One region of the Mesorhizobium sp. M6A.T.Ce.TU.016.01.1.1 genome, then DNA from elsewhere that is predicted to be linked to it. Evidence: predicted binding sites of a transcription regulator. Region 1 holds the regulator's gene; each other region holds the start of a gene.

Region 1 (4,212 bases):
TCGCCGACATTCTTGATCTTGCCGCTGTCGATGGCATCCTTGAGCACTTCCATGGAGCCGGCGAACAGGAAATCGGCATTCGGATCGGCGCCCGAGCCCTTGATGAAGACGTAGTTGCCTTCCGGCGCGACCTTGAACACTTCGCGGGCCTGCATGCGGCCGACTTCCTGGTTGTCGAAGGTCAGATAGAACACGTCCTTGTTCTCGATCAACCGGTCATAGCCGACGACCGGAATGCCTTCGTCCAGCGCCTTTTGCACCGCCGGCCCGATGGCCGACGCATCTTGCGCAAGGATGATGAGCGCGTTGGCGCCCTGCGAGATCAGGCTCTCGACATCGGTCAGCTGCTTGCCGGGATTGGACTGCGCATCGGCGGAAATATACTTGTCGCCGGCGGCCTCGATCGCTGTCTTCATGGCGGCTTCGTCGGTCTTCCAGCGCTCTTCCTGGAAGTTCGACCACGAAACGCCAATGACCTTGTCCTTCGCCTGTGCGACCGACGCGAGCGTCAGCGACATGGCGACCCCCGCCAGGATGGCGGCTGCGAATCTCTTCATGATAGTCCTCCCTGCGCCGCGATACGGCGCGACCAAACTGGCCCGAAGGCCGGCACAAAGGCTCTATTTTTTCGAGCCTCGAAAAAATACTGGTCCAACGCCGAAGCGCTGTCAACATCAATTCTGATGGATTTTGATGTCCCTGCCGACTTTTTTCGAGCCCCGGAATAAACAATGACAGGGCCTTCTGCTTCTGCCAGTATTTGTCGGACGCTACCGACGGCTTCCGGTTCATGAGCGGCCGCGGCAAGAGGGAGGAAGCAAAGGATGTCGGTTGGAATCCGTCATGACGATTTGCGTCGGCGCAACCGGGCGATGGTGATTTCGGCCGTACGCCGGGCAGGCCAGCCGTCGCGAACCGAGATCGCCGCGACCACCGGCCTCAGCCATTCGACCATATCGGCGATCTCTTCCGACCTCATCCAGGAAGGCATCCTGACCGAGAGCAAAGCGAGCGAGACCGTTTCGCTGAAACGCGGCCGGCCGCAGGTCGGCCTTAGCCTCAATCCGGAAGCGGCAGCGGTGTTGGCCGTCGTGTTGTCGCTGAATTTCCTTTCGGTCGCCGTCATCGATTATGCCGGACAAGTGGTCGCCGAGGAACAGCGCCGGCTGGACACGCTGACCATGTCGCGCGACGAGCTGATCGACGAATGTGTCGCCATCGTCCGGCGCCGGCTCGAAGATCCCGATCTCGATGTCCAAAGCGTCGCCCGCATCGCGCTGGCGATCCAGGGCATCACCGATTCCCATGCGCGCGCCATGTTGTGGTCGCCGATCACGCCGCAGACGAACATTGCCTTCGCCGACATTCTGGAACGTGAGTTCGGCATCCCGGCCATCATGGAGAACGACTGCAACATGATGGCCGTGGCGCTGCGCTGGCGCGACCCGGATCGCTACCGCGACGATTTCATCGCCATCCTGCTCTCCCACGGCATCGGCATGGGGCTGGTGCTGAAGGGCGAACTGTTCACCGGCACCCATTCCTCAGGCGGCGAATTCGGCCACATGATCCACCGGCCGGGCGGCGCGCTTTGCCGCTGCGGGCGGCGCGGCTGCGTCGAGGCCTATGCCGGCAACTACGCCATCTGGCGCAATGCAAGGCAGTTGAGCGAGAACGCCGAGCCGGTCGCCGATGTCAGCGACGCCGAGATGCGGGCACTGGCGGCCCGGGCGCGCCAGACGGACGGACCCGAGCGCGAAGCCTACCGCAAGGCCGGCGAAGCGCTCGGCTTCGGGCTCGGCAGCCTGTTCGCGTTGATCGATCCGGCGCCGGTCGCCATGGTCGGCGCCAGCGCTGCCGCCTTCGACCTGATCGAGCCGGCCCTGCGCGAGGCCATCGCTCAGACCGCCGGCGGTCAGCATTCGGGTTCGATTTCCTTCGACACTGAGCCGAACGAGCTGCCGCTGATCCGCGAAGGCTGCGCCATGCGAGCGCTGAGCTTCGTCGACCAGGAGATTTTCGCGCCGGGCGCGCAAGGGAAGTCCGGCACGGCCAGGAAGCACGTGGCCTGAATGGAAGAACGCAGCTTGAATTTAGGCAGTCTGTTCAGTCTTCCCTGATCGCATAGCCCGCGCCGCGGATGGTGCGGATGACATCGGGCATGCGGCCATTGTTGACCGCCTTGCGCAGCCGGCCGACATGGACGTCCACCGTGCGCTCGTCGATGTAGATCGTCTCGCCCCAGACATTGTCGAGCAACTGGCTGCGCGAGAACACCCGACCCGGGTGCCGCATCATGAATTCGAGCAGCCGGAATTCGGTCGGCCCGAGCCGGATCTCGCTCTTCTTGCGATAGACCCTGTGCGATTCGCGATCGAGCATGATGTCACCGACCTTCAGCACGCTGGACAGCACTTCGGGCTTGGCGCGGCGCAGCAGCGCCTTGACCCTGGCCATGAATTCCGGTGTCGAGAACGGCTTGACCAGATAGTCGTCGGCCCCGGTCGAGAGGCCGCGCACCCGGTCGCTTTCCTCGCCGCGCGCGGTCAGCATGATGATCGGCAGCCGCTCGGTTTCGGGACGCACCCGAAGGCGACGGCAAAGCTCGATGCCCGAAACCGCCGGCACCATCCAGTCGAGCACCAGAAGATCGGGCACGTTTTCCTGAAGCCGGATTTCGGCCTCGTCGCCGCGCGTCACCACCTCGACCTGATAGCCTTCGGATTCCAGATTGTAGCGAAGGAGGACGCCCAGCGGCTCTTCGTCCTCCACCACCATGATGCGCGGCGCGATCATCGGCCGGTTACCCCTGTCATGTCGCCGACGCCGGCATCGTCGTTTCGTCGAGCTTCGGCCGATCCGCCGGCAATTGCTGCCCGGTCACGACATAGTAGGCGTTCTCGGCGATGTTGGTGACATGATCGCCGATACGCTCGAGATTCTTGGCGCAGAACAGAAGATGCGTGCAGGCGGTGATGTTGCGCGGATCCTCCATCATGTAGGTCAGGAGTTCGCGAAAAACCGCCGTGTATTTCACGTCGATCTTCTCGTCGGCGGCGCGCAGCTCTTTCAACGCGCCGGCGTTGCGCGACACATAGTGCTCGACCACGCCGCGGAGCTGCTCGAGAACGAGATCCGCCATCGCGTCGATACCGTGCGAGAGATTACGCGGCGTGGCGCTCTGCCCGACGGCGCTGACCCGCTTGGCTATGTTCTTGGCTAGGTCGCCGATGCGCTCGAGATCGCCGGCCATCCGGATTGCGCCAACCACGGCGCGCAGATCTTGCGCCATCGGCTGCCGCTTGGCGATCAGCGTGATCGCGCTGTCGTCGAGTTCACGCTGCCGCGCATCCATGATGGCGTCATCCGAGACGACGCGCTGCGCCATCGCATTATCTGACGCGAGCAACGCGCGGATCGAGGCTGCGACCATCGCGGCGGCAAGCTCGTCCATGTCGCGGATCAGCCTGTCGATGTGCTCCAGTTCCTCGTCGAAAGATGCGACGGTATGTTCACCCATGATACTGTCCTCGTGCTCGAAATTCGCCGGACCGCTTAGCCGAACCGGCCGGTGATGTAGTCCTGGGTGCGCTTGTCGTCGGGGTTGGTGAACATCTTGTCGGTCGCGCCCTCCTCGACCAGATAGCCGAGATGGAACATCGCCGTGCGCTGCGACACGCGCGCTGCCTGCTGCATCGAATGGGTGACGATGACGATCGTGTAGTTCTGGCGCAGTTCGTCAATCAGTTCCTCGACACGGGCGGTGGCGATCGGATCGAGCGCAGAACACGGCTCGTCCATCAGGATCACTTCCGGTGACACAGCGATGGCGCGCGCAATGCACAGGCGCTGCTGCTGGCCACCGGAAAGGCCAGTGCCCGACTCGAGCAGGCGATCCTTGACCTCGTTGAACAGGCCGGCCTTCTTCAGGCTCGATTCGACGATGCCGTCCAACTCCGCCTTGCTCCTGGCCAGACCGTGAATGCGCGGACCGTAGGCGACGTTTTCGTAGATCGACTTCGGAAACGGGTTCGGCTTCTGGAACACCATGCCGACGCGAGCTCGCAGCTCGACGACATCGATTTTCGGGTCGTAGACATCCTCGTTGTCGAGCGTGATCTTGCCGCTTACCCGCGCGATGTCGATCGTGTCGTTCATTCGGTTCAAGCAACGCAGAAAGGTCGACTTGCCGCAGCCCGATGGGCCGATCAA
Region 2 (4,212 bases), on a different contig from region 1:
GGTTGATGAATTGCCCGCCGGGTTCGATCCATGGACTACCTTCCGCTCCTGATGCATGTCGCCCAAAAATGCTGAGCGGTTTTGGGGCATGCATAAAACCAAGAAGGCGGCGGGATCGTCGGCAGGACTGTCGGCGGTCGCCGTCGCGACTTTGTCGGCTCAGCCCGGCGGGTTCCGCGGCACGACCGGCTTGAGGCGCACGCCCCTGCCACCGCGCTCGCTGGCCTGGTTCTCGCCGATCAGTTCCACGCCGGCCCCATCGAGGGCCTGGATGACCTTCATCAGCGTATCGACCACGCCCCTGACCAGGCCGTCGCTCGCTTCCATGCGCTGAATGGTTGGAAGCGAAACCCCGGCGCGCTCGGCGAGCGTCTTCTGATCGATGCCGGCCAGCGCCCTTGCGGCGCGCATCTGCGCGGCAGTGATCATCGGCTAAAAACCCCCGTCTGAGTCTGCATTCCCATGTATAATACTATCATTGTGATGGCTCAAGCATCATGATGCATATGTCAGACATGCACGCACCAAGACTGGTTGTGTCCTGCAGAGCCGGCGCGCCAGCTGGGACAGCAGGCCCTCGGCTGTCGAGAATTTTCGAGGAGAATTAGCCGCGGCGTCGTTCAGGCGTCGGTCTGCCCGCGCCATCGCTGCAACGCCCATGCGGCCAGCCAGCATAGCATCGCCCAGGCGAAGCCGGCGCACCACCCGGCCAGCACGTCGGACGGCCAATGAACGCCGAGATAAACGCGGCTGATGCCGACCAGCAATGTCGTCAGTACGGCAAGTGCCAGCACATAGATTTTGGTCGTTCGCCCAGGCAGGAAGCGCGACGCCATGCTGCCCAGCGTCAAATATGTCACCGCCGACAGCATCGCATGGCCGCTCGGAAACGAAAGCGTCGCCACGTCGGCGAGATGCGAGACCAGATCGGGGCGCGGCCGGTCGATTCCGAGCTTCAGCGTGCTCGACAGGGCCTGCCCGCCCGCCACTGCCACGAAAACGAGAAACGCTGGTCCCGGTCTGTGGATCAGCAGCAGATAAACGATCACCGCAGCAGTGATCAGCACGAGCACGCTGGCGCTGCCGAGGCTGGTGAGGTCGCGCATCGCTCCTTCCAGCCATGGCGGTCCGATCGGATTGTCAGGCTGGCCCGCTTCACGGAAAGCGAGCAGGATTTCCGTATCGAAGGCGTGCGGCGTGGTGTCTCGCGCCACCTCCATCAGCTCCTCGAACCCCCACAATCCGCCGGCGATGACCAGTCCGGCCAGCAGCACCGGGAATTCGATCCAGTTGAGCAACTTGTTTGCGGTATTCTTCATCGACCCTCGCAATTACAATTTTTGCAGATAGGGTCCGAGCGTTATCAGCGCCACAGCTGCGACGGCGAGCACGATGCCAGTCGCCTGCAACGCATTGACGCGCTCGCCGAAGAAGACCAGGGCCACGACGTTCACCGACACCAGCTGGATCACCGCCGACAGGCTGAAAGACACCGACATGCCGAATTCACGGATCAGCCTCAGCATGATCAGATTGCCCAGCGAATAGAGCGCCAAGGTCAGAACGATCTTGCCGAGGCTCGGCGCCAGTCCCCATTGCTTCGCCGCCGTCGCCGCCAGCAGGAAGATCACTGTAGAAATGCCGAGCTGCCCCAGTCCCCAAAAACTCACTTTTTGTCCCTCTCGAAGCGGTGCTTCCGCGCCTGCAGCAGATCTTGTTTCCGAAGCATCGGTCGCGGTCAAGCGGGGCTGATCATGGACATGAAATCGGGGCTGGAAATTGGCCGGCAACGTCATCAAACTGTGATCTCCCGGCGATACGCGGTCAGTCAAGCAAGACGCTCCAGCCATCCCAAAGAAGCCAGAGGCAAGCCCCCCATGACTGAACATCGCTCGACTGAACATCGCTCGACCGAACATCGCTCCCCCGACGCCCAGTTCCGCACCAGTCTGCTCGAGGAAAACGATGGGCCAGGAACCAATCCCACTGACAACAAGACGATGGGCGAGATCATCGCCGCGCGTTTCTCGCGCCGCGGTTTTCTACAGGGATCGCTCGCGGCAACCGCCATCGCCGTCACCGTCAGCCCGCTCGCGCTGATCCTCGCCGACGATGCCCGCGCCGCCGGCGGCTCGGCCTTCACGTTCGACGAGGTCGAGGCAGGTGTCGACGACAAGCATCATGTCGCTCCGGGCTATGACGCCGACGTGCTGCTGCGCTGGGGCGATCCGCTGTTTGCCGATTCGCCGGAATTCGATCCGACTAAACAGTCGGCGCAGGCCCAGGAAAGACAGTTTGGCTACAACAACGACTATGTCGGCTACATCCCGCTCGACGGCTCGGCCGAGCATGGCCTGCTGGTGGTCAACCACGAATACACCAACCCGCATCTGATGTTCCCGGGCCTCGTCACCATCGTCGATGGTGAGGCCAAGCAGGCGCCGCTGAGCAAGGAACAGGTCGATGTCGAGATGGCCGCGCATGGCGGCACCATCGTCGAGATCCGCAAGGTATCAGGCAAATGGCAGGTGGTGCGCGACGGCAAGCTCAATCGCCGCATCACCTCCAACACCGAGATCGCGCTGTCCGGCCCCGTCGCGGGCCACGACCGCGTCAAGACCAATGCCGACCCGACCGGCACCAAGGTCATTGGCACCGTCAACAATTGCGCCGGCGGCGTCACGCCCTGGGGCACCTATGTCATGGCCGAGGAAAATATCCACGGCTATTTCTCGGGCGAACTGCCGGCCGGTCACGCGGAAGCGGCCAACTACAAGCGCCTGGGCATTCCCGAGGGCGCCTATGAGTGGGCGGCGCATTACGACCGTTTCGACCTCGGCAAGGAGTCGAACGAGGCCAACCGCTTCGGCTGGATCGTCGAGGTCGACGTCAACGATCCGACTTCGACGCCGAAGAAGCGCACCGCCATGGGCCGCTTCAAGCATGAAGGTGCTGAATCGATCGTCGCCAAGGATGGCCGTGTCGTCTTCTATCTCGGCGACGACGAGCGTTTCGACTATGTCTATAAATTCGTCACCACAGGCAAATTCAACGCCGAGGACCGTGCCGCCAACCTGGATCTTCTCGACGACGGCACGCTCCATGTCGCCAAATTCGCCGAGGACGGGTCGGTCGAATGGCTGCCAGTCGTCTTTGGCCAGGGTCCGCTAACCGCCGAGAACGGCTTTGCCAGCCAGGCCGACGTGCTGATCGAGACCCGCCGTGCCGCCGACCTGCTCGGCGCCACCAAGATGGACCGCCCCGAGGATATCCAACCCAATGCCGCCAATGGCAAGGTCTACGTCATGCTGACCAACAATTCGAAACGCAAGGCCGACCAGGTCGACGCCGCCAACCCGCGCGCCGAAAACGCCTTCGGCCACATCATCGAGATCGTCGAGGACGGCGGCGATTTCACTGCTGCCAAGGGCAAGTGGGAAGTGCTGTTGAAATGCGGCGACCCCGCCGTGGCCGAAGTCGGCGCCACCTTCTCGACCGCAACGACCGCCAATGGCTGGTTCGGCATGCCGGACAATTGCGCCGTCGATGCGGCCGGCCGGCTCTGGGTTTCGACTGACGGCCAGGGCCCGAAGGCGACCGGCCGCACCGACGGCCTGTGGGCGGTCGACACCGAAGGCGAGGCGCGGGCGACATCAAAGCTGTTCTTCCGCGTGCCGATCGGCGCCGAAATGTGCGGCCCGCTATTCACGCCGGACGACCAGACCGCTTTCGTCGCCGTCCAGCATCCGGCCGATGGCGGCGAAGACTGGGAGCCTTTTGGCCGTCCCTCTTACTATGAGGACTTGTCGACCCGCTGGCCCGACTTCAAGCCCGACATGCCGGTGCGGCCGTCGGTCGTCGCCATCACCAAACAGGGCGGCGGCAAGATTGCGGTCTAGAGCAATTCCAGGAAAAGTGTGAAACGGTTTTCCGTCCGGAATTGCGCAAAAACAAAGAGATAGAGCGGTTCGGCGTTTCCGTGAAACGATGAGGCGCTCTAGAGCACATCTCGCTCCAAGGTCCACGCTGACAAATCGTGAAGGAGGGGTTTCGGCGCGACCGAAGCCTCTCCTTTTTATGCCCAATTGCCAGTTTATGCCCGATTGATGGGCTTCCGTTCCGTTCTCGCTGCCACCAATTCATCGGTGCTCACCACGCCGGTTGCGCTCCAAAGGGGACATGCGCGATATGACCGACAGTCAGACCGCCCAA
Region 3 (4,212 bases), 270 kb from region 1:
GCCGAATCCACCATCGACAGGATGCGCTCCACCTCGCCGCCGAAATCGGCGTGGCCGGGGGTGTCGACGATGTTGATGCGGGTATCCTTCCAGTCGACCGACGTCGCCTTGGCCAGGATGGTGATGCCGCGTTCTTTTTCGAGATCGTTCGAATCCATGGCGCGTTCGGCGACGCGCTGGTTGTCGCGGAACGAGCCGGACTGCTTCAGAAGCTGGTCGACGAGGGTGGTTTTTCCATGGTCGACGTGCGCGATGATCGCGATATTACGAATTTTCATGTTGTGGTCTCGGGAGCGTTGCAGGCAGCAGGCCAAAAGGCGCTGCCTCTTTCGGTTGGGCGGCTCATACAGGGTTTTTCGCAATTGCGAAAGAGGAGGCGTGCCACCAAATACATGGTCACCAAATCTTAAGCGTCTTGGTGTGAAATGAAATTATTAACCAAAGCGGAACCTTTCAGGGTCGGGACAGTTCAAATTTCATGACCAATACGGGCATCAGATACCGGCCAATCCTTGCATGGGCAGCCCTCGCCGTTCTGCTTGCGGCAGGCGCGGCGCAGTCGGCCGCGACGCTGAAGGAGACGCCGCCTGCCCTGCCGTCCGATACGCGTTCGGCGGAGCAGTTGTTTGCCGATGCGCCCGATGGCGTCGACCCGGTAGTGACCGGGCCGGTTAGCGCCGCCTTCAAGCAGAGACAGGAAAATGCCGGCTGCGACAGCGCGGTCTGGCCTAAGATTCCAACCGTCTGCTATCCGGACTAGAGCCTGATCCATCCCGACAGAATCGGGATGGGGCTCTATCTTCTTGTTTGACCATGATCTTCTCCGAAAACCGATTCCCACTTTTTCGGGATCATGGTTTGGCTCACGCCGATCGCACCGGATCGAGCGCGACCTTGTAGAGTTCATTGTCGTCGCGGTCCATAAGCCGCACAGTCATCTGTTCAGTGGCGCCGTCGATATCGACGAGGCCGAAGAACTGCAGGCCGGCCGACGGTGGCAGGTTCTGCCCCTGCTCGGCAGTTGGCGCCTTGATGAATTTCAGCTCCGGGCCGAAGGTCATGTCGAAATCATTGGGTCCATACGTGCCGGCATGGAGCGGACCCGAGACGAACTCCCAGAACGGATTGAAGTCCTGGAACTGCGCCTTGTCTGGATTGTAGTAGTGGGCCGCCGTGTAGTGCACGTCGGCGGTCAGCCAGACGGTGTTGCTGATACCAGCGTTCTTTATGTAGCGAAGGAGGTCGGCAATTTCCAGCTCGCGGCCCTTGGCCGGGCCATTGTCGCCATTGCTGACGGTCTCGGCGCCGGCCTTCTTGGTGGCGTCGTTCCAGACGACGAGACCGAGCGGCATGTCGGCGGCGATGATTTTCCAGGTTGCGTTGGAGTTTGCCAGTTCGCGCTTCAGCCATTTGGTCTGCTGTTCGCCGAGAATGCGCGATTGCGGGGTCATCGTATCCTGCATGCCAAGGCCATTGGAGCCGCGATAGGAACGCATGTCGAGGAAGAACACGTCGAGCAGCGGCCCGTAGGCGATCTTGCGATAGACGCGGCCCGGTTCCGACGGCTCGTAGCGGATCGTCGTCATCTCGTGGAAGGCGCGTGCCGCGCGTGCCGCCAGCACATGGATGTTTTTTTCCGAGTAGCGGTCGTCGGCGCTCAGGTCCTTCGAATCCGACCAGTTGTTCACCACCTCGTGGTCGTCCCACTGGTAGAAGGTCGGGCAGATGGCGTTGAGCCCCAGCACATGTCCGTCCATCAAATTGTACTTCCACTGGCCCCGGTACTCGTCCAGCGTCTCGGCAACCTTGCGCTTTTCGTCGATGAGGACGGTGTTCTTCCACTTGCCGCCACCGGGAATGTCGACCTCGTCCTTCATCGCGCCGTCGGCGTAGATGGTGTCGCCGGAATGCAGGAAGAAGTCGGGCGTGTGCTTGCCGATCGTGGCATAGGTCTTCATGCCGGTGTCGTCGATGCCCCAACCCTGGCCGGCGGTATCGCCCGACCAGGCGAACCGGATGTCACGCTTCGAGGCCGGCGCCGTGCGGAAGCGGCCGACGATCGGCTCGGAGACGGCGTTGATGTCGGCGAGATCGGCCGCTGTCATGCGGTAGAATATATCCTGATCCGAGGCGAGGTCGGTGAGCAGCCGTTTTACCGTGTAATCGCTGGCCGGCGACGTATCGAGCGGCGCAAGGCGGACGGCGTTGGCGAAATTCTCCGTCGAGGAGACTTCAAACACGACGCGCGACGGGCGATCGGTGCGCGTCCAGACCATGCCACTGGTGGCGTCGACGTCGCCTGACTGGACACCATGGGTGAAGGCCGGCCGCTGATTGGCGCGGGAATAGTAGGGCAGCGCGAGGCCCGAGGCGCCGATGAGGCCAACGGCGCTCGCCGACGTGACGAAAGCGCGCCGCGTCATCGAAATTTTGTTCATGGCTGTCTCCTGGATGGCGTTGAACGTCGCCGCCAAGGTCCAGGGTCAATGTTTCAGGCACATCTCGAAACCATGAAGGTTTGATAACAATGGACAGGTGATCTCCCCCCTTGAGGGGGAGATGTCGCCGAAGGCGACAGAGGGGGTCGTCTCGCGTGAAGCGCCAACCTCCTGCGTCTGCGATAAGGGGCCGAGCCCGGTCGGACCGACCCCCTCTGGCCGCGTCGCGGCCATCTCCCCCTCAAGGGGGGAGATTAGCGCTCGGCCGTCGCAGCTCAAGCCGCCTGCGGTTCCGGGTCGAAGGCCGGACGGCTGGTGTTGATCAACAGCGAGATGCAGGCTGCGGCTATTGCCGTCATGCCGGCGATGAGGAAGGCGAGCTCGTAATTGCCCTGCAATTCGCGCATCGTGCCGCCGAAGAAGGCGGCGGTCGCCGCACCCACCTGATGGCCGGCGACGATCCAACCAAAGACGATCGGTCCACTACGATCACCGAACGCCTCGTTCGACAGCCTGAGCGTCGGCGGCACGGTGGCGATCCAGTCCAATCCATAGAGCACGGCGAAAATGATCAGGCTGGTCGACGAGAAGCCGGAATAAGGCAGATAGATCAGCGACAAGCCGCGAATGCCATAATAGACGCCGAGCAGCTTGCGCGGGTCGAAGCGGTCGGTGAGCCAGCCCGACAGCGTCGTGCCGATCAGGTCGAAGATGCCCATCAGCGACAGCAGGCCGGCAGCTTGCACTTGGCCGATGCCCATGTCGCCGCAAAACGCGATCAGGTGCGTGCCGACCAGGCCATTGGTGGTGAAACCGCAGATGAAGAAGGTCGCGAACAGATACCAGAACACGCGAGTGCCGGCGGCACGGCGCAGCGTGCTGAGCGTGTGCGTGAGAAAATTGCCCTGCGAGGCCGGTGGAACCGGCGGCACGTCGTCGGCGTCAGCACCGTAGCGCACCATGCCGATCGAAGCTGGACGCTCCGGCACCAGCAGCCAGACCAGCGGCACCAGGCAAGCGGTGGCCACCGCAATGGCGATGGCGACCGGCTTCCAGCCGCCCGACTGGGCGAGCGCGGCGAGCAGTGGCAGGAACACCAGCAGGCCGGTGGCGGCGGAGGCCGACATCAGTCCCATCACCAGGCCGCGATTGGTTTTGAACCAGCGGTTGACGATGGTGGCGCCAAGCACCGTGGCGACCGCGCCCGAACCGACGCCGGAGAATACGCCCCAGGTGAGAAGCAGGTGCCACGGCTCGGTCATCAACAGGCTGAGCGCCGTCGAGCCCGACATCACCACCAGCGATGCCAGCAGCGTGCGGCGCAGCCCGACCCGTTCCATCAGTGCCGCGGCAAACGGCCCGGTCAGGCCGTAGAGGAAGATGCCGATGGCCGCGGCGAGCGAGACGACATCGCGCCGCCAGCCGAAACTCTCCTCCAGCGGCAGCATCATGACGGCCGGCGCCGACCGCAGGCCCGCCGCGATCAGCAGGCAAAGGAAAATGACGGCAACCACGACGAAAGCGTAGCGCTGGCCAAACGGGCGGGATTGAGCTATCATGTTACTGACCGGTACGTTGCAGTTACACCGAGGTATACGTACCGATCGGTAACATTGTCAAGCAGGCCACGGCACGTCCTAGATGAAAAGCATTGAACCAACGATCAAAGCGGATGAAGTGACACCGCCCCGCGCCGGCGAGAAAATCCTTCGCGTTGCCCGCGACCTATTCTACCGGCAAGGCATCAGGGCGATCGGCGTCGACGAGATCGTGC
Region 4 (4,212 bases), on a different contig from region 1:
TCGCGCTTCTGCATCATCGCCGACGGGCCTTCCTCATGCGCATCGACCTTGATGGTGAGGAAACGCAGCACATCTTCGGACAGGCCCATCTGGCGCTCCATCTCGTTGAGCGCGGCCGGCGGGCAGGTGATGTCCATCAGCGTATAGTATGCCTTCCGGTTCTTGTTGACCCGGTAGGTGAGGGACTTCAGTCCCCAGTTCTCGACCCGGCCGACGGACCCGCCATTAGCTGAGATGACGCCCTTGTACTGTTCGACAAGCGCATCGACCTGCTGCTGCGAGAGGTCCTGCCGGGCAAGAAACACATGTTCGTAAAGAGCCATATTGTTCTTTTGCCTTTCTTCGTTTCTCTCCCGGTTCCCGGCGGCAAAAGCCTCTGCAACTTCTCTGACCCGCCGATCCCTAAAGGAGGCGGGGAAGAAAGGAGCATGACGAGACGGTCGAGAGCGGAGACACGGGAGGCGGAAGCGCTTCTGGCCCCACACGAAGGTTTTCGAAAAACCTCCGGCCCTCCGTTCAGCCCCCAGCAAGGACCGGCAGATTGCGGGCGTCTATACAGGAATCCGGCTGGATGGCAAGGGCGAGCCGAAAATCCGCCGCTGCAAGGACGACATGTCGCGCGGCAGCTTTAGCTTGTATGCGGGACCAGCTTCTTCACCGTTTCCGGGAAGAAATCGGGCGCTGCGTGGCGCTTGCCGAACATCATGTCGTATTGCAGCAGGCGGAAATCGCGAATGGCCGGGTCGATTTTCTTCTTGCGCGCCCACTCCGGCGTGGCCTCGCCGGCCGGCGTCAACAGCAGATTGCGGTCAACGACACGGTAATGCTCGCGCATCTGGCCGAGGAAGCCGGTGTAATAGGGGTGGCTGATCCCGGCCGTGGTCAGGATATGGTAGGGCAGGAAGGCGGGGCTTACCGCGCCCATTTCCGCGGCCGGCCCGGTGCGGTTCGACCATACGATCAGCGGCGTCTGGTGATGCCGCAGCATCTGGTCAGGCGACTCCTTGCGCGGCGCGACATTGTCCTTGAGGAAGCCGGTTTCGACATAGACCGGACCGAGCGGCGGCAGATGGTCGCCGAAGAAGGCGATGACCGTCGGCCGCTGGCGGTTCTTCGCCCATTCGACAAGGCGCTCGAGGCCCTTGTCGGCGTCGGATGCTCCCTCTGTGAAGCTCAGCAGCGAATCCTTCGCCCATTGGCTGGTCGGCGCCTGCACCTTGTGGGTCGGATTGTAGTAGCGATTCGGCTCATAGGGACCGTGGTTCTGCAGGCTGACGGCGAAGAAGAAGAACGGATCGTCGGTGGCGTCGGCCTCGCGGATGATCTCGTCGGTCATCGCCGCGTCCGAGGCCAGCGGCCCGCGCTTTTCGAGATATGGCAGGTTTTCCTCCGACTTGAAGTCGTCGAAACCGAAATCCGCATAGACCGGCGTGCGGTTCCAGAACCAGCTCGTGCCCGGATGGATGGCGCGCGTCTCATAGCCTTGGCTCTTCAGGAACGTGGCCATCGACGGCACCGGCGCGCGGACATATTGCTGGTAAGGGATGCTGCCGGCCGGCAGGAAGGCATTGGAAAAGCCGGTCAGCGCCTCGAACTCGACATTGGCGGTCATGCCGCCGAATTCGGGCGAGAACATCGAGCCCGAGCGCAGCGTCCGCACATTGGGAATCGGATCGGGCGTGATGGTGACGCCGGGCAACTCGGTCGGATCCCAGAAGGATTCGCTCATGACGATGATGATGTCGGGCTTCTCGGCCGGTACGGAGACCGTCACGTCAGGCCTGTCGATTGCCGCGATCGACTTGTCGGAATAGCCCGCAGGCGCCGAGACGTGGGCCATCGGCACGTTGAGCGCGAAGGCGAGCGCGAAGCCGTTGGAGGCGTAGTTTTCCTTCTGGTCCCACATGATCGGGATGATCTGCAACCGGTCACGCGTCCACGAGAAGGTCGCGTAATCCATGATTGAGACGAAGAAGGCGAGCAGCGGCACTGTCAATGTCAGCCGGGCAAGGCGGCCCTTACGGCTGAGCGCCGGTACCCGGCGGCGCCATAGTCGCCAGCCATAGACGAGCAGCGATAGGCCGCCAACGATGCCGACCGCCATAGCGATGGCGGTCCCCGGGCGTTCGCGCACCAGAAGCGGCATCAGCGCCACGATCTGGCGTGAATACAAGAAATCGGTCGGATAGAGCGGATCGCCGAGATAGAGCGATTTCTGATGGCCGACAAAGGCCAGCGCCAGCGTCAGCGGCGCGACGATCATCAGGCTCTGGTGGCTGCGGCCGAGCACGGCATCGAGACCGATGAGGATCAACGCGAAAATGATGATGGTGGTCCAGCCCGGCTTGAACGGCTGCAGGAAGAAGGCGACGGTGCCGGCAAAGTCGCCGCGCACGATCAGTTCGACCGCAAACACCAGAATGGCGGCAGCGAGCAGGCTGACGAGGCCATAGCGGATAACGGGCCATTTCCGGCCCGGCAGATAGCCGGTGGCCGGATCGCCTTCCAGAAACTGTGGCGCGGCCTTGCCGGCGCCTTTCCTAGTCCTTGCCAACTTACAATTCCCCCGACCATACACAAAAGCGTCATTGAGCTGTCATCGATATGTCACAAAAAGCTAGCGCCTGTGGCTGAAATAAGAAGAGCCAGCAAACGAATCGTGAGCGATTTTCATCATGAGTGATCGACAAAAAGCCTTTTGGAACAGGCACTCGGCCAGCGATGCCGAGCCGGAGCGGCTCGGATTGGGCTGATGGCGGACTTGACTTGCCCGCCTGCCTTGCGTCACAGGCAGGAAAAATCAGCCGCTTGGGAGCCACAGATGGCCGTCGCATTTACCTTTCCGGGACAGGGCAGTCAGGCCGTCGGCATGGGCAAGGACCTCGCCGACGCTTTTCCGGAATCGCGGAAGATCTTCGAAGAGGTCGACGACGCGCTCGGCGAAAACCTGTCGAAGCTGATCTGGGAAGGGCCGGAAGAGACGTTGACGCTGACCGCTAATGCCCAGCCGGCGCTGATGGCTGTGTCGCTTGCCGCAATCCACGCGCTGGAATCGCGCGGATTCTCGCTGAAGGACAAGGTCGCCTATGTCGCCGGCCATTCGCTCGGCGAATATTCGGCACTTGCCGCCGCCGGTTTCGTGTCGGTCGCCGATGCAGCCCGGCTCTTGCGTATCCGCGGCAATGCCATGCAGGCGGCAGTGCCGGCCGGCGAAGGCGCCATGGCGGCGATCATCGGGCTGGAACAGGCCGATGTTGAAGCCGCCTGCGCTGAAGCGGCCAAAGATTCAGTTTGCCAGATCGCCAACGACAATGGCGGTGGCCAGCTGGTGATCTCCGGCGCCAGGGCGGCAGTCGAACTGGCGGCGAAGCTGTGCACGGAAAAGGGCGCCAAGCGGGCGCTGATGCTGCAGGTCTCCGCGCCTTTCCATTCGGCGCTGATGACACCGGCGGCCGAGATCATGCGCGAGGCGCTGGCCGGGGTGACGAAGAACGCGCCTTCCGTGCCCGTGGTCTCCAACGTGTCGGTCACCCCGTCCAGCTATCCGGACGCCATCGCCCGCCGCTTGGTCGAACAGGTGACCGGCCGCGTGCGCTGGCGCGAAACGGTGGAGTGGTTCGGCGCGAATGGCGTTGCGACGCTCTACGAGGTGGGCGCCGGCAAGGTGCTGTCGGGACTGGCGCGGCGCATCAACCGCGAAATCGCCACAGGCGCTGTCGGCACGGCGGCGGATGTCGAGGCGGCATTGGCGGCGTTCGCATAACCGAACCACGATTTGACCCCACCCGTGTGAAGGGTGTTCTCTTAGATCAGGAGACAAGACATGTTCGAATTGACCGGCCGCAAGGCGCTCGTCACAGGCGCATCGGGAGGCATCGGCGAGGCGATCGCCCGGATGCTGCATGAGCAGGGCGCCATCGTCGGCCTGCACGGCACCCGCGTCGAAAAGCTGGAGACGCTGGCTGCCGAGCTCGGCGACCGGGTCAAGCTGTTTCCGGCCAACCTTTCCAACCGCGACGAGGTCAAGGCGCTCGGCCAGAAGGCCGAGGCCGATCTCGAAGGCGTCGACATTCTCGTCAACAACGCCGGCATTACCAAGGACGGGCTGTTCGTGCGCATGGCGGACGCCGACTGGGATAGCGTGATCGAGGTCAATCTGACCGCCGTGTTCAGGCTGACCCGCGAGCTCACCCATCCGATGATGCGGCGCCG

The links. The regulator PhoB, encoded in region 1, activates phosphate uptake and scavenging genes when phosphate is short. The targets are predictions, from matches to a motif close to TGTCATNNANCTGTCAT.
Region 2: the regulator PhoB is predicted to act here: its motif matches at 1,791-1,807, upstream of EOC94_RS31940 (PhoX family phosphatase).
Region 3: the regulator PhoB is predicted to act here: its motif matches at 2,511-2,527, upstream of EOC94_RS00750 (alkaline phosphatase).
Region 4: the regulator PhoB is predicted to act here: its motif matches at 2,584-2,600, upstream of EOC94_RS19015 (LTA synthase family protein).

Annotation. Positions count from the first base shown of each region.
Region 1 covers NZ_RZTJ01000001.1:412,862-417,073, reverse strand. Annotated here, with positions in the region: gene xylF (D-xylose ABC transporter substrate-binding protein) at 1-557, opposite strand, end outside; gene EOC94_RS02165 (ROK family protein) at 825-2,072, shown strand; gene phoB (phosphate regulon transcriptional regulator PhoB) at 2,107-2,796, opposite strand; gene phoU (phosphate signaling complex protein PhoU) at 2,813-3,520, opposite strand; gene pstB (phosphate ABC transporter ATP-binding protein PstB) at 3,556-4,212, opposite strand, start outside.
Region 2 covers NZ_RZTJ01000039.1:4,269-8,480, forward strand. Annotated here, with positions in the region: gene EOC94_RS31920 (SulP family inorganic anion transporter) at 1-32, opposite strand, end outside; gene EOC94_RS31925 (helix-turn-helix transcriptional regulator) at 160-429, opposite strand; gene EOC94_RS31930 (phosphatase PAP2 family protein) at 621-1,319, opposite strand; gene EOC94_RS31935 (hypothetical protein) at 1,332-1,670, opposite strand; gene EOC94_RS31940 (PhoX family phosphatase) at 1,878-3,899, shown strand.
Region 3 covers NZ_RZTJ01000001.1:141,818-146,029, reverse strand. Annotated here, with positions in the region: gene typA (translational GTPase TypA) at 1-278, opposite strand, end outside; gene EOC94_RS00755 (hypothetical protein) at 479-760, shown strand; gene EOC94_RS00750 (alkaline phosphatase) at 864-2,438, opposite strand; gene EOC94_RS00745 (MFS transporter) at 2,714-3,997, opposite strand; gene EOC94_RS00740 (TetR/AcrR family transcriptional regulator) at 4,080-4,212, shown strand, end outside.
Region 4 covers NZ_RZTJ01000010.1:31,846-36,057, forward strand. Annotated here, with positions in the region: gene rpsF (30S ribosomal protein S6) at 1-323, opposite strand, end outside; gene EOC94_RS19015 (LTA synthase family protein) at 629-2,554, opposite strand; gene fabD (ACP S-malonyltransferase) at 2,822-3,763, shown strand; gene fabG (3-oxoacyl-[acyl-carrier-protein] reductase) at 3,824-4,212, shown strand, end outside.